Cytobacillus sp. IB215665: one gene and its partner. Each later gene encodes a partner of the first gene's protein in a complex. Links are inferred from orthologs where the notes say so. Each region holds a gene or a part of one and is shown on either strand. Other genes may lie near its edges. The genes, in order: clpC and mecA.

The links.
Region 2: the proteins of clpC (region 1) and mecA are in contact, whole or in part, in a solved structure (PDB 3PXG), measured with the Bacillus subtilis proteins. The link is inferred for Cytobacillus sp. IB215665 from one-to-one orthologs.

The regions. Positions count from the first base shown.
Region 1 is NZ_JAXBME010000023.1:49,518-59,632, reverse strand. The notes cover bases 816-3,940. They hold clpC (ATP-dependent protease ATP-binding subunit ClpC), read left to right. Parts: upstream 816-1,215; coding sequence 1,216-3,666; downstream 3,667-3,940. Other genes in these bases: radA (DNA repair protein RadA), read left to right, coding at 3,794-3,940; SLH52_RS20745 (protein arginine kinase), read left to right, coding at 816-1,219. In the rest of the region: SLH52_RS20750 (UvrB/UvrC motif-containing protein), read left to right, coding at 1-119; more of SLH52_RS20745, read left to right, coding at 122-815; more of radA, read left to right, coding at 3,941-5,170; DNA integrity scanning diadenylate cyclase DisA, read left to right, coding at 5,178-6,248; SLH52_RS20725 (PIN/TRAM domain-containing protein), read left to right, coding at 6,407-7,498; ispD (2-C-methyl-D-erythritol 4-phosphate cytidylyltransferase), read left to right, coding at 7,596-8,270; ispF (2-C-methyl-D-erythritol 2,4-cyclodiphosphate synthase), read left to right, coding at 8,325-8,801; gltX (glutamate--tRNA ligase), read left to right, coding at 8,888-10,115. UniProt on the Bacillus subtilis protein: Competence gene repressor; required for cell growth at high temperature. Negative regulator of comK expression. May interact with MecA to negatively regulate comK.
Region 2 is NZ_JAXBME010000003.1:46,635-59,849, reverse strand. What follows is about bases 10,154-12,957. They hold mecA (adaptor protein MecA), read left to right. Parts: upstream 10,154-11,115; coding sequence 11,116-11,799; downstream 11,800-12,957. Other genes in these bases: cls (cardiolipin synthase), read left to right, coding at 11,964-12,957; SLH52_RS04545 (TerC family protein), read right to left, coding at 10,154-10,537. Also shown: trpS (tryptophan--tRNA ligase), read right to left, coding at 1-170; SLH52_RS04585 (peptide ABC transporter substrate-binding protein), read left to right, coding at 752-2,407; SLH52_RS04580 (ABC transporter permease), read left to right, coding at 2,541-3,473; SLH52_RS04575 (ABC transporter permease), read left to right, coding at 3,475-4,422; SLH52_RS04570 (ABC transporter ATP-binding protein), read left to right, coding at 4,434-5,486; SLH52_RS04565 (ABC transporter ATP-binding protein), read left to right, coding at 5,493-6,431; SLH52_RS04560 (putative glycoside hydrolase), read left to right, coding at 7,104-8,312; SLH52_RS04555 (hypothetical protein), read left to right, coding at 8,364-8,549; transcriptional regulator SpxA, read left to right, coding at 9,118-9,516; more of SLH52_RS04545, read right to left, coding at 9,872-10,153; more of cls, read left to right, coding at 12,958-13,215. UniProt on the Bacillus subtilis protein: Enables the recognition and targeting of unfolded and aggregated proteins to the ClpC protease or to other proteins involved in proteolysis. Acts negatively in the development of competence by binding ComK and recruiting it to the ClpCP protease.

The DNA of each region.
Region 1 (10,115 bases):
ATAAACAAACACTTCAGGAGTATATAGTCAGTGAGGAGTTTGAAAAAGCAGCAGAAGTTCGTGATAAGGTTAGGGCTTTAGAACGAAGTCTAAGTCAGATAGACATGGGGGAGGGATAACTATGTCACTTCAGCGGTTTCTACAAAAAGCAATAAGCTCTTGGATGAGTGAGGATGGTCCTGAATCAGATATCGTACTTTCTAGTAGAATTAGACTTGCGCGAAATATAGAAAATATATGGTTTCCTACTGTCATAACAAATGAAGAAGCGCAGAAGATCATTCAATTATTTAAAAAGGTATGCGAAGAAAAAGCGCCAGAATCTTTTGGGAAGCTAGAATTATTAGCTATGAATGAAATGCAGCCTATTGAAAAAAGAGTACTTGTTGAAAAGCATCTAGTTAGCCCTCAATTAGCCGAGGATGCGCCTTTTGGAGCTAGTATTTTATCAGAAAATGAAGAAGTTAGTATTATGATAAATGAAGAGGATCATATACGAATTCAATGTTTATTTCCTGGGTTTCAACTTAGTGCAGCTTTGAAAAAAGCTAATGAGTTAGATGATTGGATTGAAACACATGTAGACTATGCGTTTGATGAACAGAAAGGGTATTTGACTAGCTGTCCAACGAATGTTGGTACTGGATTAAGGGCATCGGTCATGATGCATTTACCTGCACTTATATTAACCCAACAAATGAGCAGAATTATTCCAGCAATAAATCAACTTGGTCTAGTTGTTAGAGGAATATATGGTGAAGGTAGCGAAGCATTAGGTAATATATTTCAAATATCAAACCAAGTAACTCTTGGTAAATCTGAAACTGATATTGTGAATGACCTAGAAAGTGTGGTGCAACAACTCATTGCTCAAGAACGCTCTGCACGAGAAGCATTAGTAAAAACATCTGGTATTCAACTAGAAGACAGGGTATACCGCTCATATGGTACATTAGCACACAGTCGCGTCATTGAGACAAATGAAGCTGCTAAATGTTTGTCTGACATTCGCTTAGGCATTGATATCGGATATATAAAAGATATATCCAGCAATATTTTAAATGAATTAATGATTGTAACACAGCCTGGCTTTCTTCAGCAATATGCAGGTGGTCCATTAAGGTCACATGAGCGTGATATTCGTAGAGCAACATTGATTAGGGAAAGAATAAGCTTGGAAAAAAGCAATCAAAAAGAGTTTGGAGGTCGAGAGTTATGATGTTTGGAAGATTTACTGAGCGTGCACAAAAAGTTTTGGCATTAGCACAGGAAGAGGCAGTTCGTTTAGGTCATAATAACATAGGAACGGAGCATATTTTATTAGGTCTTATTCGCGAGGGTGAAGGAATTGCAGCTAAGGCGTTAGTTGCTCTTGGATTGGAATCTAATAAGATTCAAGAAGAAGTTGAAAAGTTAATCGGTAGAGGTCAAGAAACAACTCAAACGATTCATTACACACCTCGTGCCAAAAAAGTTATTGAATTATCAATGGATGAGGCGAGAAAGCTAGGACATTCATATGTAGGAACGGAACATATTTTACTCGGGCTCATCAGAGAGGGTGAAGGTGTTGCTGCTCGAGTTTTAAATAACTTAGGAGTAAGCTTAAATAAAGCACGTCAACAAGTGCTTCAGTTGTTAGGGAGTAATGAAACTTCATCAGGCCATCAAGGAGGGGCGGCTACCAATGCTAATACACCTACATTAGATAGTCTCGCACGAGATTTAACAGCCATTGCACGAGAAGGAAGCTTAGATCCTGTCATTGGTAGAAGTAAAGAAATTCAGCGTGTAATTGAAGTTTTAAGTAGACGCACAAAGAACAACCCAGTCCTTATAGGAGAACCTGGAGTTGGTAAGACAGCAATTGCTGAAGGGTTAGCTCAACAAATTGTAAATAATGAAATACCAGAAATCCTACGCGATAAACGTGTAATGACTTTAGACATGGGCACAGTGGTGGCAGGAACTAAATATCGCGGTGAATTTGAAGATAGACTAAAAAAGGTAATGGATGAAATTCGCCAAGCAGGAAATATCATATTATTTATTGATGAACTTCATACATTAATTGGAGCAGGTGGAGCTGAAGGAGCAATTGATGCTTCAAATATTCTAAAACCATCATTAGCTAGAGGGGAGCTACAATGTATTGGAGCTACAACTTTAGATGAATATAGAAAATATATAGAAAAAGATGCTGCGTTAGAAAGACGTTTTCAGCCGATACAAGTAGATGAACCAACGAATGAGGAATCAATTCAAATCTTGAAAGGTTTACGTGATCGGTATGAAGCACACCATCGTGTGTCAATCAGTGATGACTCAATCATTGAGGCGGTAAAATTATCAGATCGCTACATTTCGGATCGCTTTTTACCTGACAAAGCGATTGATTTAATAGATGAAGCAGGATCAAAAGTTCGGTTGCGGTCTTATACGACACCACCAAATTTAAAAGAGCTTGAACAAAAATTAGATGAAATAAGAAAAGAGAAGGATGCAGCAGTACAAAGTCAAGAGTTTGAGAAAGCAGCCTCTCTACGGGATACTGAGCAACGCTTAAGAGAGCAATTAGAGGAAACAAAGAAAAGCTGGAAGCAGAAACAAGGTCAAGAAAACTGTGAAGTAACAGTAGAGGACATTGCTAAAGTTGTTGCTAGCTGGACAGGAATTCCAGTATCAAAACTTGCTCAAACTGAAACAGATAAATTGTTAAAATTAGAAGAAATCCTGCACTCGAGAGTAATTGGTCAAGAAGAAGCTGTGAAAGCAGTTGCCAAAGCTGTACGTCGAGCGCGTGCTGGATTGAAAGATCCGAAAAGACCTATTGGCTCATTTGTTTTTTTAGGCCCTACCGGTGTTGGTAAAACTGAACTAGCAAGAGCATTAGCAGAATCAATGTTTGGTGAAGAAGATGCAATGATCCGAATTGATATGTCTGAGTATATGGAGAAGCATTCGACGTCAAGGCTCGTAGGGTCACCGCCAGGTTATGTCGGTCATGATGAGGGTGGACAATTAACAGAAAAAGTTCGTCGTAAACCATACTCAGTTATTCTTCTAGATGAAGTTGAAAAAGCACATCCTGAAGTTTTTAATATTTTGCTTCAAGTGCTAGAAGACGGCAGATTAACTGATTCAAAAGGCCGTACAGTAGATTTTCGGAACACAGTGTTAATTATGACATCAAATGTTGGTGCAGATGCGCTAAGACGAAATAAATTTGTTGGATTTAATGTACAGGATGAAAACCAAAATTATAAAGATATGAAGGGGAAAGTGATGGATGAGCTGAAAAAAGCATTTCGTCCTGAGTTTTTAAATCGTATCGATGAAATTATTGTTTTCCATTCATTAGAGAAAAAGCATCTTAAAGAAATCGTGACATTAATGACAGAACAATTAACAAAAAGATTAGTGGAGCAAGAAATTGCCCTGGAAATTACAGACGCAGCAAAGGAAAAGCTAGCAGAAGAGGGAAATGACCTAGAGTATGGAGCACGTCCTTTGCGCAGAGCGATTCAAAAGCATGTTGAAGATTTGCTTTCTGAAGAATTGCTCAAAGGAACGATTGCAAAAGGTCAGAAAGTAATGCTAGATGTTGTTGAGAAAGAGTTTACTATTCGCTTAGTAGAAGAAATCGGTGAATTAAACCACTTATAAAATACGATAAGTAAGAAAAGAGGTATACGTCAGCATGTAAAGTCGTATACCTTTTCTTCTTTAGATCTACTTATATTGTCATAAAATATAATACACATAGGTATTTTAAATAGAGGAGCTTAACATAATGGCGAAAAGAAAAACAAAGTTTAGTTGTCAAACTTGTGGATATGAATCAGCAAAATGGATGGGAAAGTGTCCTGGGTGTAATGCATGGAATACAATGGTAGAAGAAATTGAACAGACTAAATCTGCTCGGAAGGGATCGTTTTATGTAGCACCTACTTCTACTAGTACAAAACCTACAGCTATAACCAAAATAGAAACAACGAACGAACCAAGAATGTATACAGATTTTGTGGAATTTAATCGGGTATTAGGTGGAGGTATTGTTAAAGGATCGCTTGTATTAATAGGTGGAGATCCTGGTATTGGAAAATCAACATTGTTATTGCAAGTATCATCAAAATTAGCACATTCTGAACATAAAGTATTATATATATCTGGAGAAGAATCGATAAAACAAACGAAGCTTCGTGCAGATCGACTAGAGGTTCACGGAGAGAATGTATTCGTGTTAGCTGAAACTGATTTACAGTATATATCAAAAGCAATTGAAGAGATGGAGCCATCATTTGTTGTTATTGATTCAATACAAACTATTTTTCACCCTGAGGTTACATCAGCTCCTGGCAGTGTCTCACAAGTAAGAGAATGTACCGCTGAGCTAATGAAAATTGCAAAAACGAAAGGCATCGCCACTTTTATTGTTGGTCATGTTACGAAAGAAGGCTCAATTGCTGGACCACGGTTACTTGAACATATGGTGGATACAGTTCTTTATTTTGAAGGTGAACGTCATCATACGTATAGGATATTAAGAGCAGTAAAAAACCGCTTTGGATCAACAAATGAAATAGGAATTTTTGAAATGAAGGAAATAGGTCTAACTGAAGTTCAAAACCCTTCGGAAATTTTTCTTGAGGAGCGTTCAAAAGGAGCAGCTGGATCTACAGTTGTAGCCTCTATGGAAGGAACAAGGCCCGTTCTCGTTGAAATACAAGCACTCATTTCACCAACAAGTTTTGGTAATCCACGAAGAATGGCAACTGGAATCGATCATAATAGAGTATCACTACTTATGGCTGTACTAGAAAAAAGAGTTGGGCTATTACTGCAAAATCAAGATGCATACTTAAAGGTTGCTGGAGGAGTCAAGTTAGATGAACCTGCAATTGATTTAGCTGTAGCCGTCAGTATCGCTTCAAGCTTTCGAGACCAACTATCAAATCCTACAGATGTAGTTATCGGAGAAGTTGGCTTAACTGGGGAAGTACGACGCGTTTCTAGAATTGAACAGAGAGTTCAGGAAGCTGTGAAACTTGGCTTTAAGAGGGTTATTTTGCCTGAGAAAAACTTAGGAGGATGGACTGTTCCAGCTGGAATTGTGGTAATTGGAGTATCATCTGTTAATGAGACCTTACAACATGCATTGGGAGGGTAGATAGTTAATGGAGAGAGTGCATAGCGAACAAATATTAGCAGACATATTAAAGCTAATTGCCCCTGGAACCCCTATACGGGAAGGGTTAGATAACGTATTACGTGCAAAAACCGGTGGATTAATCGTTGTTGGCTACAACGATAAAATGAAAAAATTGGTTGATGGTGGGTTTCAAATAAATTGTCAGTTCTCACCATCATATTTATATGAATTAGCTAAAATGGATGGTGCAATTATCTTAAATGAATTAGGGACGAAAATCTTAATATCCAATGCACAATTAGTTCCGGATTCTTGTATTGTTGTATCTGAAACGGGAATGAGGCACCGTACTGCAGAGAGATTTGCGAAACAAACTGGCAGCTTAGTCATTGCTATCTCACAACGCCGTAATGTTATTACGTTATATAAAGCTGACTTTCGCTATGTATTAAAAGATATTGGTGTCATTTTGACGAAAGCAAATCAAGCTATGCAAACACTTGAGAAATATCACGCTGTTTTGAATCAAAGTATGACCAATTTAGGTGCATTGGAATTTGAAGAACAAGTAACTTTTTCAGAAGTTTTACAAGTTCTACATCGTATTGAAATGGTGTTAAGAATTAAAAATGAGATCATCAGCTATGTCACTGAGTTAGGTTCTGAAGGAAGGTTAATACGACTACAAATGAACGAGTTAGTTGCCCATATTGAAGAGGAGGCAATTTTACTTATTAAGGATTATGCATGTGAAGCTAAGGAAGATATTGATGCAATGTTACTTAAAATACAAAAGCTTTCGAGCTCGGAGCTTCTTGATGATTATCTACTTTTAAAATTACTTGGGTATCCTCAAAATACAAATATAGATAAAGGTGTGATACCTCGAGGTTATCGAGCCTTATATAAAATACCACGTTTGCCATCAGTTGTTATAGAAAATTTAATAGAAACCTTCAAAAATATGAATCAAATTGTGAAAGCAAGTGTAGAACAATTAGATGAAGTAGAGGGGATTGGAGAAGTTCGAGCACGAAAAATTAAAGAAGGACTTAAAAGAATACAGCAGCAATTATTAATCGATCGTCAAATATAGTAGTCATTTGCAATCATCGCATAAAGGATGATATGCTAAGTGAAAGATGTCTTTATTTTACAAATATATTTCATCGCGGTTACAAATAGAAAAAATAATAGTAATAGTACGTTTCAATTATTGCAAACTGTTTATAATGTATAGAAGGAGGTGAAAGAATGTTAAAAAGAATTGTACAATTATTTTTTCTCATTATCGGTGGGATATTAGGTATATTTTATATTCCATATGTATTACCTTTAATGAATATTGATAACATTGCATTGTTAAGAGAACATTACATGCTAGCCATATTAGGTGCACTTATTTTCTTTCTTGTTACATTTTGGTTAGTAGATTATATAGTAAATTTGATACGTTGGTTAGAGGAGACTGTTGTCAAGGCTCCAGCAACTGATGTAGTCTTTGGGAGTCTAGGGTTAATCTTTGGCCTTATTGTTGCTTTTTTTATTAATATCCCAATACAAAAATTCCAATTTTTATTATTCAATACCATTATACCTATATTTTTGACTCTGTTATTAGGTTATTTGGGCTTTCAAATAGGTTTTAAAAAGCGAGACGACCTTATTAACTTATTTTCAATATCTAACCGTAAAGGAACAAAAAAAGGCAATGAAGAAGATTTTGAGCTGTATGATAAAAAATTAAAAATATTGGATACAAGTGTTATTATCGATGGTCGTGTAGCGGATATATGTCAAACAGGCTTTTTAGAAGGAACGATCGTCATACCCCAATTTGTCCTAGAAGAACTTCAGCATATCGCGGATTCAGCGGATGTGTTAAAGCGTAATAGGGGTAGAAGAGGGCTTGATATTTTAAATCGCATACAAAAGGAATTATCAAATAACGTTGAGATATATGAAGGTGATTTTGAAGATATACAGGAGGTTGATAGCAAGCTCGTAAAGCTAGCTAAAATTACTTCCGGAGTGGTAGTTACAAATGATTTTAACTTAAACAAAGTTTGTGAATTACAAAATGTAGCTGTGTTAAATATTAATGATTTGGCAAATGCCGTGAAGCCAGTAGTTCTTCCAGGAGAAGAGATGAATGTCCAAGTAATTAAAGATGGGAAAGAACAAAATCAAGGCATTGCGTATCTTGATGACGGAACGATGATTGTTGTTGAAGATGGAAGAGATTATATAGGTAAAAATCTTGATGTGTTAGTTACGAGTGTACTACAGACTTCTGCTGGGAGAATGATTTTTGCTAAGCCGAAGTTGTTAGAAAGAGCATTATAAGATATAATACTAAGTTTATAAATGATAAGGTTAGTGGTGAAGTGAACAAGTCCCTTAACCCTTATCATGCCTATACAAATGTTAGGAGAGCAGCATGATGTTATATAAGGTAGTCATTCCTGCAGCAGGACAGGGGAAAAGAATGAATGTAGGTATGAATAAACTGTTTATGTCATTACAGTCAACGCCAATCATAGCACGTACTTTAAAAGTTTTTGAAAATGATCCCCATTGTGTAGGGATTGTCCTAGTTATTAATTCACTAGATGAGAAATATATGAGGGAAATTGTTGAAGAGAACAACTTTTCGAAAATAGAAAAAATCGTGTATGGTGGAGCTGAGCGGCAACATAGTGTACATCTGGGCTTAAAAGCAGTACATAATGTTGATATTGTGCTCATTCACGATGGTGCTAGACCTTTTATTAAAATCGAGCATATTCATTCTTTAGTTAATACGGCATACAATGACGGGGCGGCTGTTCTTGCAGTACCTGTTAAAGATACTGTGAAGCGTGTTCTGGATTTGAAAGTGGAGGAAACATTTGAACGATCTAGCTTGTGGGCAGTGCAAACGCCACAAGCTTTTCGTATATCATTATTGGAAGAAGCGCATGAGCAAGCTATTAAAGATAAATATATTGGTACCGACGATGCCAGTTTAGTAGAACGACTAAATAAACAAGTAATTATCGTCGAAGGTGATTATCAAAATATCAAAATTACTACACCAGAAGATATCAAATTTGCACATGCAATTTTGGGTGAGTAGTTTAAATTATAAGCGAGTTAACATAGAGAGATAAAGTAACGGGAGTGAAGAGTTATGATTCGTATTGGGCAAGGTTTTGATGTTCATCAATTTGTTGATGATAGACCTCTAATATTAGGGGGAATTGAAATTCCCCACGTAAAAGGTTTGTTAGGACATTCAGATGCGGATGTATTATTACATACAATTGCAGATGCCAGTTTAGGAGCCATTGCTGCAGGGGATATTGGCAAACATTTTCCTGATACAGACCCGCAATATAAAAATGCTGATTCATCACTACTACTTCAACACGTGTGGAAGCTAGTAAAGAATGAAGGCTATGAATTGGGTAATGTGGATTGTACGATTATTGCTCAACAACCAAAAATGGCCCCATATATTGACCAAATGAGAGGGAGAATTGCTGAACTTCTAGAGGCTACTATTGACCAAGTAAATGTAAAAGCTACAACTACTGAAAAGCTTGGGTTTACAGGAAGAGAAGAAGGAATAGCTGCCCAAGTAGTTATTTTACTAAAAAAAATGTAGCAACATAGACATGCTTTGTATACAATCATGTTTGGTGATAAAATAACGATAATACTTTGCTATGTACAATTATGGGGGTAACAATTATGGTAAAAGATATAAGGGTTCGTTATGCGCCGAGTCCAACAGGACATTTACACATAGGGAATGCGCGTACGGCATTGTTTAATTATTTATTTGCTCGAAATAATGATGGCAAATTTATTATTCGAATTGAAGATACGGATAAAAAGCGTAACATTGTAGGTGGAGAAGAAAGCCAATTAAAATATTTATCTTGGCTAGGTATTAATTGGGATGAAAGTGTTGATGTAGGTGGGAATTATGGGCCTTATCGTCAATCGGAAAGAAATGATATTTATCAGCAGTATTATAAAGAACTATTAGAGAAAGATTTAGCATATAAATGTTATTGTACTGAGGAAGAACTAGAAAAAGAGCGCGAAGAGCAATCTTTAAATGGAGGCATGCCTCAATATTCAGGGAAATGCCGTCATTTAACGGATGAGCAACGCAAATCTTTAGAAGCCGAAGGTCGAAAACCTAGCATTCGTTTTAGAGTACCATCAGAAAAGACATACCGTTTTCAAGACATGGTAAAGGGTGAAGTGACTTTTGAATCACAAGATATTGGTGATTATGTCATTGTTAAGAAGGATGGTACCCCAACGTATAACTTTGCAGTAGCAGTTGATGATTATCTTATGAAAATTTCACATGTTTTACGTGGTGATGATCATATTTCTAATACACCAAAGCAAATGATGATTTATGAAGCTTTTGGATGGGAGTATCCTACATTTGGCCATATGACTTTAATTGTAAATGAGAGCCGGAAAAAGCTTAGTAAGCGCGACGAAGCGATTATTCAATTTATCGAGCAGTATGAAGAATTAGGTTATTTGCCAGAGGCTTTATTTAACTTTATTGCACTTCTAGGTTGGTCACCAGGTGGTGAAGATGAAGTATTTACAAAGGAACAATTGATTGATATTTTTGATGCTAAGCGCTTATCAAAATCACCTGCTCTATTTGATAAACAAAAATTGACATGGATGAACAATCAGTATATAAAACATCTAAATGCCGATGAAATCGTAAACTTATCCTTACCTCATTTAATTAAAGCTGGGCTCATACAGGAAAACGTGGATGAAGAAAATAGAGAGTGGGTTCGAAATTTAATTTTATTACATCAAGAAAAAATGAGTTACGGGGCAGAAATTATTGGCTTAACAAAATTGTTTTTTAAAACAGATATTGAGTATGATGAGGAAGCAAAAGTAGTTCTATCAGAAGAGCAAGTTAATGAGG
Region 2 (13,215 bases), on another replicon or contig:
TTGTTTCTTAATTGTAATCGCTCCTGTGGTACGGTAATAGCGTGTAAGTCAACAATACAGAAATAACATTGATACTCATGCTGCAATTCTACAAATTGTTTCATTGCTCCAATGTAATTTCCTAATGTGATGGATCCGCTCGGCTGTATGCCCGAAAAAATAGTTTTCATTTCATTTTACTCCTTATATTTAAGTTCCTAAACTAATGAACATTCTGATATGTAAAGATGACAAAATGAATTATGTAATGAGAAATGTGAAATTATTTATATGTCAAAACTTTATCATCTTTAGTTAAAAGCAAAAAAACACAGCATTTTAATATAATTATAAGTATTGCAAAATTATATAAAAAAAAAATAGTAAATGCAAACTTTATATTATAAAAACAAAGAAAATTAGCATACTAAAGACTGTAAAATGTGAGTAAGTAAAAATTATTCCAATAAAAGAATTGCGAACTTTTTTATTCACTTAATGTAATAAAAATACATATATAGAAAGGGGAAGTTCGATAGGTAAATATTTCATTGGTTTATTCTTGTAAAAGAAACAAAAATAAACATAATAAATACAACGATTTTATAGGTATATAGTACTATTTATTCGTGTCGAATGGTAACCGTATCAGGGATATCAATTACTATCGTATTCAAAATTTATGCACATTAAGTCGAAAACTTGTATAATAAATTTTGTGGTTTTATAACTACTCAACATGAAAATTTAATGAAAAGGAGAGAAACACAACATGAAGAAGACAAAAATGTCATTACTTCTAACATTAATTCTTGCTTTGAGTGTGTTCGCAGCTGCTTGTGGAACAGCAGAGGAACCTGCAAAAGAAGAAGATACTGGTACTACTGGTGAAGAAACTTTAGCAGAAAACCAAACTCTAAGAATTAATAATAATTCTGAGCCTAGTACTTTAAATCCAAGTTTAGCAGAAGATACGACTTCTTCAGCAGTACTATTACAGACGTTTGAAGGATTAACTCGTATTGGTAAAGAAGGTAGCCCTGAAGAAGCGATGGCTGAAAACATAGAAGTTTCGGAAGATGGACTTACTTATACATTTACTCTACGTGATGGCGTTAAATGGTCAAATGGAGATCCTGTAACTGCTAATGATTTTGAATATGCATGGAAATGGGTCCTTAATTCAGGAGAAGCAAACTATGCATATCAATTATATTATGTGAAAAATGCTGAAGCAGCGTCAAAAGGTGAAGTTTCAATTGATGATGTTGGTGTCAAAGCAATTGATGATAAGACACTTGAAGTACAATTGGAAAATCCAACACCGTATTTCTTAGAACTAACGGCATTTTATACTTATTATCCAGTAAATAGCAAAATCGCAGAAGCTAACGCAGATTGGGCTTTAGATGCTGGAGATGATTATACATCAAACGGTCCTTTCAAAATGACTGCTTGGGAACATAACGATAAGATCATTTTAGAAAAGAACGAACATTATTGGGATGCGGATAATGTTAAGCTTGAAACAATTGAAATAGTAATGATTAATGATGCAAATACTGAATTAACGATGTTTGATAATGACGAATTGGATTGGGCTGGTAACCCAACAGGTAATTTACCTACAGAAGCACTTCCAACCCTTAAGGATCAAGGTGCATTATCAATCAATCCAATTGCTGGTGTTTATTGGTACAAGTTTAATACATCAGAAGCACCATTTAATAATGCAAAAATCCGTAAAGCTTTCGCGTATGCTATTGACCGTCAAGCGATTGTAGATAATATTTCTCAAGGTGGAGAAATTCCAGCATTGGGAATTATACCACCGACAATCTTCCCTGAAGCTGAAGATCAAGGTTACTTTGAAGATGCTGATATTGAGACAGCAAAACAGCTTTTAGAGGAAGGGTTAGCTGAAGAAGGTTTTGCAAGTGTAGATGATTTACCTTCAATTACACTTTCTTACAACACTCTTGAAGCACATGCCAAGATTGCTCAAGCTATTCAAGATATGTGGAAGAAAAATCTAGGCATAGAAGTTGAGTTGTTAAACCAAGAGTTTGCAGTTCATCTTGACGCAATGGATGCTGGTGATTTCCAAATTGCTCGTCTTGGATGGTTAGGTGATTTCAACGATGCAATGAACTTCTTAGAAATTTACAAAGAAATTGGTGGCAACAACGACACTCGTTGGGAAAATGAAGAGTATAAAAGCTTGTTAAATGAATCTAATACGGAAACTGATCCAGAAAAACGTAAAGATCTGTTAAAACAAGCTGAAGAAATCTTCATGGATGAAATGCCTGCAATGCCAATTTATTACTACACAAATAAGTACGTGAAAAAAGATAATTTAAAAGATGTTGTAGTATCAGGTTTAGGTGATGCACAATATAAATGGGCTTATTTCATAGAAGAATAATATTTTTCAAAATCATTAAATGTACATTATTAGCTGTTTTATAGTATTAATAAGTAATGGTATATGGAGAATTTCTCCGTATACCATTCTTTACGATTAGGGTTTTGTCAGAATATTGTGGAGGTGTAAACCCTTGTTTAAATATATAGTAAAGCGTTTAGGCTTTATGTTAATAGCACTTGTGTTAATTGTTACTGTTACTTTCTTTCTCATGCAGGCAGCACCTGGAGGCCCATTTACTTCGGAAAAGCCACCACCACCGGAGATTCAACAGAAATTAAATGAATATTATGGGCTTGATCAACCATTGTATGTTCAATATTTTGATTATTTAGTTTCAGTCGCTAGTTGGGACTTCGGCCCATCATTTAAATATAAAGGTCAATCTGTAAATGACTTTATTAATTCAGGATTCCCTGTGTCGTTAATACTAGGACTGGAGGCTATCTTTCTAGCACTGGCTTTTGGTGTACTATTCGGTGTTATTTCAGCTCTCAGGCATAATAAATGGCAAGACTATTCTGTAATGATTTTAGCGGTATTAGGGATATCCGTACCAAGCTTTATCATGGCATCGGTCTTACAATATGTGTTTGCGATAAAGTTAGGGGTATTCCCAGTCGCTAGATTTGAATCATTTTCTTACCATGTTTTGCCTGCGATTGCTTTAGCGTCGACACCGCTGGCATTTATCGCACGACTTACTAGATCAAGCATGCTTGAAGTGTTAGCTTCAGATTATATAAGAACGGCGAAGGCAAAAGGTATAAAGAATACCGTTATCGTTGTCAAGCATGCCATTCGTAATGCCTTGATGCCTGTAGTCTCTTATATGGGTCCACTAACAGCTGGGATTTTAACAGGTAGCTTCGTTATCGAGAGTATATTTGGTATTCCTGGTCTAGGTAGCCACTTTGTTCGATCGATTACAGATCGTGATTATACAACGATTATGGGTGTAACTGTGTTTTATAGTATATTGTTACTCGTTTCAATCCTTTTAGTGGATATATTATATGGATTAATTGATCCTCGTATTAAACTTGCTCAAGGGAAGGGGGATTAATATGGATAAACAGTTAGAAGAATCACAAACGATACAACAAAACTTACCTAAAGAATTATTCGAACGAACAAATGCTGAAGCACATGAAGCAGAAAAATTAGGGAAAAGCATCACATTTTGGAAAGATGTTTGGCTTCGCTTTAAAAGTAATAAATTAGCTGTATTCGGTATATTTTTATTGTTCATACTCGGAATTATGGCATGGATTGGTCCAAGCTTGACCCCATATGATTATGCGACAAATGATTTAACCCAAGCGAATAAAGCACCTTCAAGTGAACATTGGTTTGGCACTGATAGCTTAGGTCGTGACGTGTTTACTAGAATTTGGCATGGTGCACGAATTTCGTTGTTTATCGGTTTAGCTGCTGCAACAATTGATTTAATTATCGGTATCATTTGGGGTGGTTTAGCAGGTTATCTTGGCAAGCGAACGGATGAAATATTAATGCGTATCGCCGATATTTTAACAGCTGTTCCATACTTATTAGTCGTAATTTTATTAATGGTTGTGTTAGAACAAGGCTTAACAACAATGATTATTGCAATGTCTATAACCGGTTGGATTAATATGGCTCGAATCGTTCGTGGGCAAGTCCTTCAACTAAAATCTCAGGAATATGTGTTAGCAGCTCAAACTTTAGGTGCAAATACGAAAAGAATTATGGCTCGACATTTAGTTCCTAACTCAATGGGCCCCATTTTAATTACAATGACATTAACGGTTCCTGCAGCGATCTTTACTGAAGCCTTCTTAAGTTACTTAGGTCTTGGTGTACCAGCACCACTCGCTAGCTGGGGAACGATGGCAAGTGAAGGTGTACCAGCAATGAAATATTATCCGTGGCAATTATTCTTCCCGGCTATATTTATATGTTTAACCATTTTTGCTTTTAACGTTGTTGGAGATGGCTTACGAGACGCACTTGATCCACGACTACGAAAATAGGGGGGAGAAAAATGAAGCCAATTTTAGAGGTAAACGATTTAGCTATTTCTTTTCACACTTTTGCAGGAGAAGTAAAGGCAGTCCGTGGCGTAAATTTTCACGTAAACAAAGGAGAAACGCTAGCTATCGTTGGTGAGTCAGGTTCAGGAAAAAGTGTGACAACACAGTCAATTATGAAGCTTATTCCAACACCTCCAGGGGAGTATGTACGCGGCTCGATCATGTTTAATGGTGAAGACATTGTCCAAAAATCAGAGAAACAGATGGAAAAAATCCGCGGTAAAGATATTGGGATGATTTTCCAAGATCCGATGACTTCATTAAATCCAACGATGAAAGTCGGGCATCAAATCATGGAAGGTTTAATCAAGCATCAAAGCATGTCAAACGCTGATGCAAAAAAAGAGGCGATTAATTTACTGGACATGGTAGGTATTCCAATGCCAGAAAAGCGTGTGGATGAATACCCTCACCAATTTAGTGGTGGTATGAGACAACGTGTTGTCATTGCGATTGCATTGTCATCTCGTCCAAAATTATTGATCTGTGATGAGCCTACAACTGCTCTCGATGTGACCATTCAAGCGCAGATTCTCGAGTTATTAAAGGATTTACAAGAAAAGATGGATATGGCAGTTATATTCATTACCCATGATCTAGGCGTCGTAGCAAACGTAGCTGATCGTGTTGCGGTTATGTATGCTGGGCAGATTGTTGAAACTGGGACAGTAGATGAAATATTCTATAGTCCTGAACATCCATACACATGGGGGTTACTAGGGTCAATGCCAAGTCTTGAAGGCAGCGAGGATGAGCTATATGCGATTCCAGGGTCACCACCTAATTTAATTAGCCCACCTGTAGGAGATGCATTTGCATTGAGAAGTGAATACGCGATGAAAATTGATTTTGAAATGGAACCACCGATGTTTAAAGTATCAAATACTCACTATGCGAAAACATGGCTATTACATGATAATGCACCAAAAGTTGAGCCACCTGAAATAGTGCAGCGTATGAAGAAGCAATATGAATCTTTCAAACGCAGTCATGAAAGAGGGTAAATGAAAATGACGAATAGAAGAGAAAAATTGTTGGAAATTCAAGATCTTAAACAGCATTTTTATGTTAGCAAAGAAAACACAGTAAAAGCTGTTGATGGTATTTCCTTTGATATATATAAAGGTGAAACGTTTGGCTTAGTTGGAGAATCTGGTTGTGGAAAATCTACTACAGGAAGAACGATCATTCGTTTATATGATGCAACTGATGGCAAAGTTATTTTTGGTGGGGAGAATGTCCACGGGAAGAAGTCGAAAAAGGAATTAAAATCTTTTAATCGAAAAATGCAGATGATCTTTCAGGATCCATATGCGTCACTAAATCCACGAATGAAAGTATCTGACATTATAGCAGAAGGAATTGATATTCATGGTCTCGCTTCTTCTAAACAAGATCGAATGAATAGAGTCCATGAGTTATTAGAAATCGTTGGGCTTAACCGAGAGCATGCGAGTCGTTATCCTCATGAATTCAGTGGCGGACAAAGGCAACGTATAGGTATTGCAAGGGCACTAGCTGTAGATCCAGAATTTATCATTGCAGATGAGCCTATTTCAGCGTTGGATGTATCTATTCAAGCTCAAGTCGTGAACTTGATGAAACAGTTACAAAAAGAAAAAGGTTTGACATATTTATTTATTGCGCATGATCTTTCGATGGTCAAGTACATTAGTGATCGAATTGGTGTAATGTATCGTGGGAAAATTGTAGAACTAGCAAGCAGTGATGAGCTCTATAACGATCCAATTCATCCTTATACGAAAGCACTGTTATCAGCAATTCCATTGCCTGACCCAGAACATGAGCGCTCTCGTAAAAGAATAATTTATGACCCTTTGCAGCATAATTATGACGCTGAAGCTCCTGAAATGAGAGAAATTAAACCAGGGCATTTCGTCTATTGCTCAGAGTCTGAATACAAACGTTATAAAGAAGAACGGATATAGTAACGATAGATCTCTTTTTTAAGGGATCTTCTTTTTTTAGGATCTTTTCGTAAACTATGTTGCTATTGTTACCAAATTAGCATAGTAAGAAGGAATTTGAAAAAATTGGACATCGTTTTTTAGAAGGCAAGATGCCAAGAATGATAATTGAGATTACATTCGAACAACACCAATTAATAAAGAACATTGATTGTTGTTTTTTCCATATTTTTTAGTAATGGTTATTTTCGAATACTTTGTTGCTTTTTTTCACTTACATTTGAGTAACTAATGTGGATGAAATGATTATTATAGTCTTTAGAGAAGAAAAATACCACGAAAGCCTCGTTTATACGTATTTATTTGTTAGTACTAAAAGCAACAATTACTGCGAATCAAGCATAAGTAATTAACACTTCTTACCCTTTATACTTGACAGTTGTATATTATCTATCTAGCTGTCCTATGTTCTAATAAATGCAATATTTTTGCACACTAAGAAAATTAAAATGTTAGCTGAGCTATTCATCATATAAGTTGGTTGAGGCTAATTGTAACGATAGGTCAAAAAATGCTCGAATTATAATTATAAAATAACCAAAAAAATAAAAGAATTTGATAAACATTACCCCCAAAATTAGTTATTTGATTTATAATTAAATTAATTCATCTTAGTTGGGGGAACACTCATTTATGAATATAAAGAGATATTTTATTACACTTATAACTGCTAGTATGTTGTTTTTGTTGTTTGGTACAGATGGGTATGCTAAGCAAATAGAGACAACTTCGGTAAGTAATCACGTTATAAAAAGGCCAGTTGTAAATAAAAAGAGCCTACCTGAACAGCTACCTCGTTACATGTTTGATTCTGGGTTGTCCTTTGAATACCCTGACGCAGTAAGAGGGATTTATGTGACAGGCCATTCAGCGGGTGGAGCTAAATTTGGTTCTTTAGTTAATTTAGTGGAGTCATCGGATTTAAATGCAATGGTAATAGACATAAAAGATGATTATGGAAATATGACATACATACCAGAAAACCAACAATATAAAGAAATTGGAAAAAACTATATTAAAGACCCTTCAGAAATGTTAAAGACACTAGAAGATAAGAAAATATATCCAATTGCTCGGATTGTAGTATTCAAAGATAGCGTCCTTGCAAATAAATATCCTGAATGGTCATTTATTGAGGAAAATAATATTTGGACAAATAGACGAGGCGAATCTTTCGTTAACCCATTCATAAAAGAAGTTTGGGATTATAATGTCGGTATAGCAATTGAAGCTGCAAAGCTAGGATTTCAAGAAATTCAATTCGATTATGTGAGATTTCCAGAAGGATTTGAAAAACGTGATTCCATTTTATCGTACAGTATGGGAGAATATGCAAGCAAGGATATAGATAATGTTCAAAAGCGTGTTCAATCAGTTACAGATTTTGTTGCCTATGCAAAAGAAAAGCTTAAGCCATATGGAGTAAAAGTATCGGTGGATATTTTTGGTTATACAGCAACGTTGCCTGAAGCTCCTGGGATAGGGCAAAACTTTTCTAAAATATCAGCAAATGTTGACGTTATTTCGTCTATGATTTATCCTAGTCATTGGACAACATATTTTGGTATTCAAAAGCCAGATTTAGAGCCGTATAAACTAGTTACAGAATACATTAAGGTTGAAGCTGAGAAGTTAAAAGAGTTAGCTAATAGTCCTATTTCTAGACCTTGGCTTCAAGATTTTACTGCTTCTTGGTTAGGAAATGGTAACTATAAACCATATGGCAAAGCTGAAGTAGAGGATCAAATTAGAGCTTTGAATGAAAATGGTATAAATGAATTTTTACTTTGGAATGCAGGTAACTCCTATACAGAAAATGTAGATTATACCCCGTTGAACTAGGAAATTACTTGTGAAGGTCGATAGAATTAAATCAATGGAGGTATTGGAATGATTATTGATTATTTTACTGATTTTGCTATAGTAGCTGTACTAATCATAGGTATTACCGCTATGATGGGGGTCATGTTAAATGGTATTGGTGAAAAATTTTTTGGAGGAAGAAAGAAAGCTGAATCTTTTAATCAATCTGCAAATACACAAGTCGGTTGGAGAAGTGTTGGAGGGAAAAGAAATTAAATTAGCAGGAGACTATTTTTGTAAACCTTGTTTTTACGATTGTTAACATCGTTAATGTAGGAAAGGTGCTGCGAACTAGTCGTATGCGTTTTAAATTCTTATTTCGAATACAGTCAATGAGAAAACAGTCTGCTCATAAAGGTTCAATACGATTAGATACAAGTTGCATTTTAGGAAAATTTAACCTAAATAAAATATATATAAGAAAAAACCTAGCTGTCGCTGGGTTTTTTTACACATAATTAATTGAAAAAAGTATATCTTTCTAAATTTATTTATTGTATAATTATCGATAGACATTACTTATTTAGATTCATTTCAATTTAGATTTTTTTTTCTTTTTTTTGAAACTTTTTTTGTTTATTTACGTATAACATTTTAGAGAGTATCAAAAGTGGAGAATATAAGCTGAAGCATTGTTTATAACTATAATGTTACAACAGGTTTGCTCGTACAATTGGTTAAACATCCTCTTATCAGATATACTGAACTTTTGGTAACTTTTAATTTATGAAATTATTTCTTATGTGAGCTTTCTATCCACATAAATTATGGGAGTGAAGAAACAATGGTAACTTTATATTCATCACCAAGTTGTACTTCCTGTCGCAAAGCGAGATCTTGGTTAGAGGAACACGATATTTCATTTAAAGAACGAAATATATTTTCAGAATCTCTAACTATCGAAGAAATTAAAGAGATTTTAAGAATGACAGAAGAAGGAACAGATGAAATTATATCTACAAGATCAAAAACTTTTCAAAAATTAAATGTTAATGTTGATACTTTACCATTGAATGAATTGTATAGTCTCATTCGTGAAAACCCTGGATTGTTACGGAGACCAATTATTATTGACGAAAAAAGACTTCAAGTAGGTTACAACGAAGATGAAATTAGAAGGTTTTTACCACGTAAAGTCCGAACTTTTCAATTGAAAGAAGCGCAAAAATTAGTTAACCAATAATCTGGAATATAAAAAAACTTCTACATTTCGATGTAGAAGTTTTTTAGCTTAGGCTATTTTGCAAACTTTTCTGCTATTAATACTAATTTAGAAAAACGCAAATATTGGTTGTATATGTGTTTCATCGTATTAAAGAAGAGAAAATTTCACGAACTCTAATTGTGTACGTATTTTTTAAAATGTCATATAACAATCCAGGCCATAGCATAAGCTGAGATTTATAACGAATAGCTTGTTGGTTTTCGTCAGATGCTATTAACAGAAACAAAGTTCCGATTTGTTGATGCATTCAAGTTTTTTAACAAGACTGAACCAGAGCTTATCAAATGTAGTCAATTTAAAAGTCTTGTGCCGTTTAACGAACTACTCTGATCCGATTACTAATATATCCACTTGCAATTACGAGTAAAATGCAAATATATGGTATAATGAGTTTTACGTAATTATAGTGATTGAAAAATTGTGTGAAATATAATTCATGCGTAATCATTCTTCCGGCAGTAAATGCTAAAATACTTGCTCCGATATAGATAATAATAGGGTATTGATCCATTATGTATAATATTAGTTTGCTGCCCCAAATTATAATTGGAACAGAGATTAACACGCCGATTATTACGAGTGGAAAATGTCCTTGTGAGGCCCCAGCTATTGCAATTACATTATCTAAACCCATTATAATATCTGCAAAGACAATTGTTCGAATAGCGATAAATAAAGAGGTGCTTGCTTTGAGTGTTGTTTGATCTTGACTCTCTGACACGAGTAATTGATAAGCAATTCGGAGAAGTAATATTCCACCAATCATGTACAATAACGGGATAGTCATTAATAAAGCTGCAATAATAGTTAAACAAATACGAACAATAATAGCAAAGGTAGTACCTATAAAGATTGCTTTATTCCTTTTAGCTTCAGGAAGATTTCTTGTTGCTAAGGCAATTACAACAGCATTATCGCCGCCTAATACGATGTCAATTCCAATAATCATCATGATTGTAATTACGTAATCAAAATCCATTCTCGTCCTCCTGTTAAGTAAATAATATCGCTATTTTTTTATGGCTCTTTTCGTAAATTTAGTTGATTCTTATACTAAATGAAGGCTGTTTAACCAAATTTAATGACATCATAGTGTTTGGTGCCTCAAAAAGATGGTTATATTGTGATTATTTATTATGTAGCAAAATAAAAATGCGAAAGCAGCTTTTTTATTAATAGTACAAGTATAGTAAGCAACATTCATCATTATGACGAGTAAATAACAAATATATGGCATCTTAAACGATATTTTATATAGTGTTACGTGTTATAAAAGATCTCGCTCTAGAAGATTCGATCGAAAGAATAAGTACGATACACTGCTATGTTGATAAACTAGCTACGAGTCCATAATATGGGGACTAATTAAGTTTATGTAGGCTTTTTGTCCGCTCTTATTGGGCAGTAGATGGTTTTTAAATAATCGCTATTTTTTATTTCCATTCCTTTTGCATTTGTCATAAAATAAAAGTACAAGAATGATTATAATCGTGAAAAAGTGTATCACGGGGGTAAATAAGTCCCTTCAAAAACATCCTATGGAAGGGAGTTAATTATATGGAAATTGAACGAATAAATGAGAATACTGTAAAATTTTATATTTCATATTTAGATATTGAAGAAAGAGGATTTGACCGTGATGAAATATGGTATAATCGTGAAAGAAGTGAAGAACTTTTTTGGGAAATGATGGATGAAATTCACCAAGAAGAAGACTTTGTGGTGGAAGGTCCGTTATGGATACAAGTCCAAGCATTGGATAAAGGGCTTGAGGTACTCGTAACAAAAGCTCAACTTTCTAAGGATGGGAATCGGTATGAGATTCCTTTATCTGAAGATCGAATAAAGGAATTACCTGTTGATGAGAAAATAGAAGAGTTACTTGATCAACAATTTAGCCCAGCTAAGGATGATTATAATCAAAATGTTAACCAAGTAGACGATGAACAACTCGAATTTTTACTTAGGTTTGATGATTTTGAACATATTATCGCATTGTCACATCGAATAGATGCATCACCATTCAAGAATCGATTATTTTCATTCGAAGGACATTATTATTTATATGTTGAATTTAATGAAGAAAACATGATAGGGGATGAATTGGACGCTATTATAAGCTTGTTGTTAGAGTATGGGCAAGAAACAACAGTTACAATTCATCGATTAGAAGAGTACGGAAACGAAATCATTAAAGAAGATGCACTGGCGGTTATAGCTAATCATTTCCCATCAAGATAATAGAAGCCGATTTCTGAAATAGTGAAATCGGCTTTATTAAAATACTTGTAAGTGTTATTAAATGCAGTAATGCAATTGGACTTTTGCCCACGTTAGTGTGGGCAAATTTTAATTAATTTTGCTAACTTAAGATTGAAGAACTGTAGTATGAGGCGGTGTGGGGAATGAAAAAAACATTACAGGTTTTAGTATTTTCACTTATTATAGCTACCCTATTTTATGTTACAAAACAATATTGGGAAGGGTGGATTCTAGGAGCGGCTAGTTTAATTATTAGTTTATCAGTTATTTTCATTGGTTTTGTTATTTTCTTAGAAAATAGAAATCCAACAGCAACATTAACATGGCTTATCATTTTAGGTAGTGTTCCGTTGTTAGGTTTTATTTTTTACATAATATTTGGTCGTAATTTTCGCAAGCGTAAGTTATTCGCTAAAAAAGCGTTATTGGATGAACAGACATATTTAAAAATTGAAGGAGGACCATATTGGAGTGATGAAAAAATTACTCATATGGGAGAGCATCAACAGCTTCTTTTCCGCCTTGCACAGAATTTAGGGAAAAGCCCAATATCTTTTTCAACAGAAACGAAAGTGCTTACAAATGGTGAGGAAACATTCTCTCATATTTTAGAGGCGTTAAGAGGGGCAACACATCATATACACCTTGAATATTACATCGTACGGCATGATGACATTGGGCAGCAAATCAAAGATATTTTGATTGAGCGAGCACAGAATGGAGTTCAAGTCCGTTTTTTATATGATGCAGTTGGCTGCTGGAAACTTTCAAGAAGCTATATTGAAGAATTGAGAAAAGCTGGGGTGGATATGATTCCTTTTTTTCCAGTTAAATTACCAATTCTAAACCACAAAATTAACTTCCGTAATCATCGAAAAATAGTAGTGATTGATGGAACTATTGGTTTCGTAGGTGGTCTAAATATTGGTGATGAATATTTAGGAAAAGATTCTTATTTTGGTTTTTGGAGAGATACACACTTAGCTGTTCAAGGTGAATCAGTGCGGACTCTACAATTGATTTTTTTACAGGATTGGTACTATATGACTGGTCAAAAGTTGCTAACTCCAAGCTATTTGTCTCCACAGTTAATTGATAAAGAGAACTTGGGTGGCGTTCAATTAATTGCTGGTGGACCAGATAATGAATGGGAAATTATAAAGCAGCTCTTTTTTTCTATGATCATATCTGCAGAAAAATCTGTTTGGATTGCAACTCCGTACTTTATTCCTGATGAAGATATTTTCACTGCGTTAAAAGTTGCTGCTTTAAGCGGAATTGATGTAAGAATATTGATGCCTAAACGTCCTGATAAAAAGATTGTATTTTATGCTTCCCGTTCGTATTTTCCTGAGCTGTTAGAAGCTGGGGCGAAAATATATGAATACAAAAAAG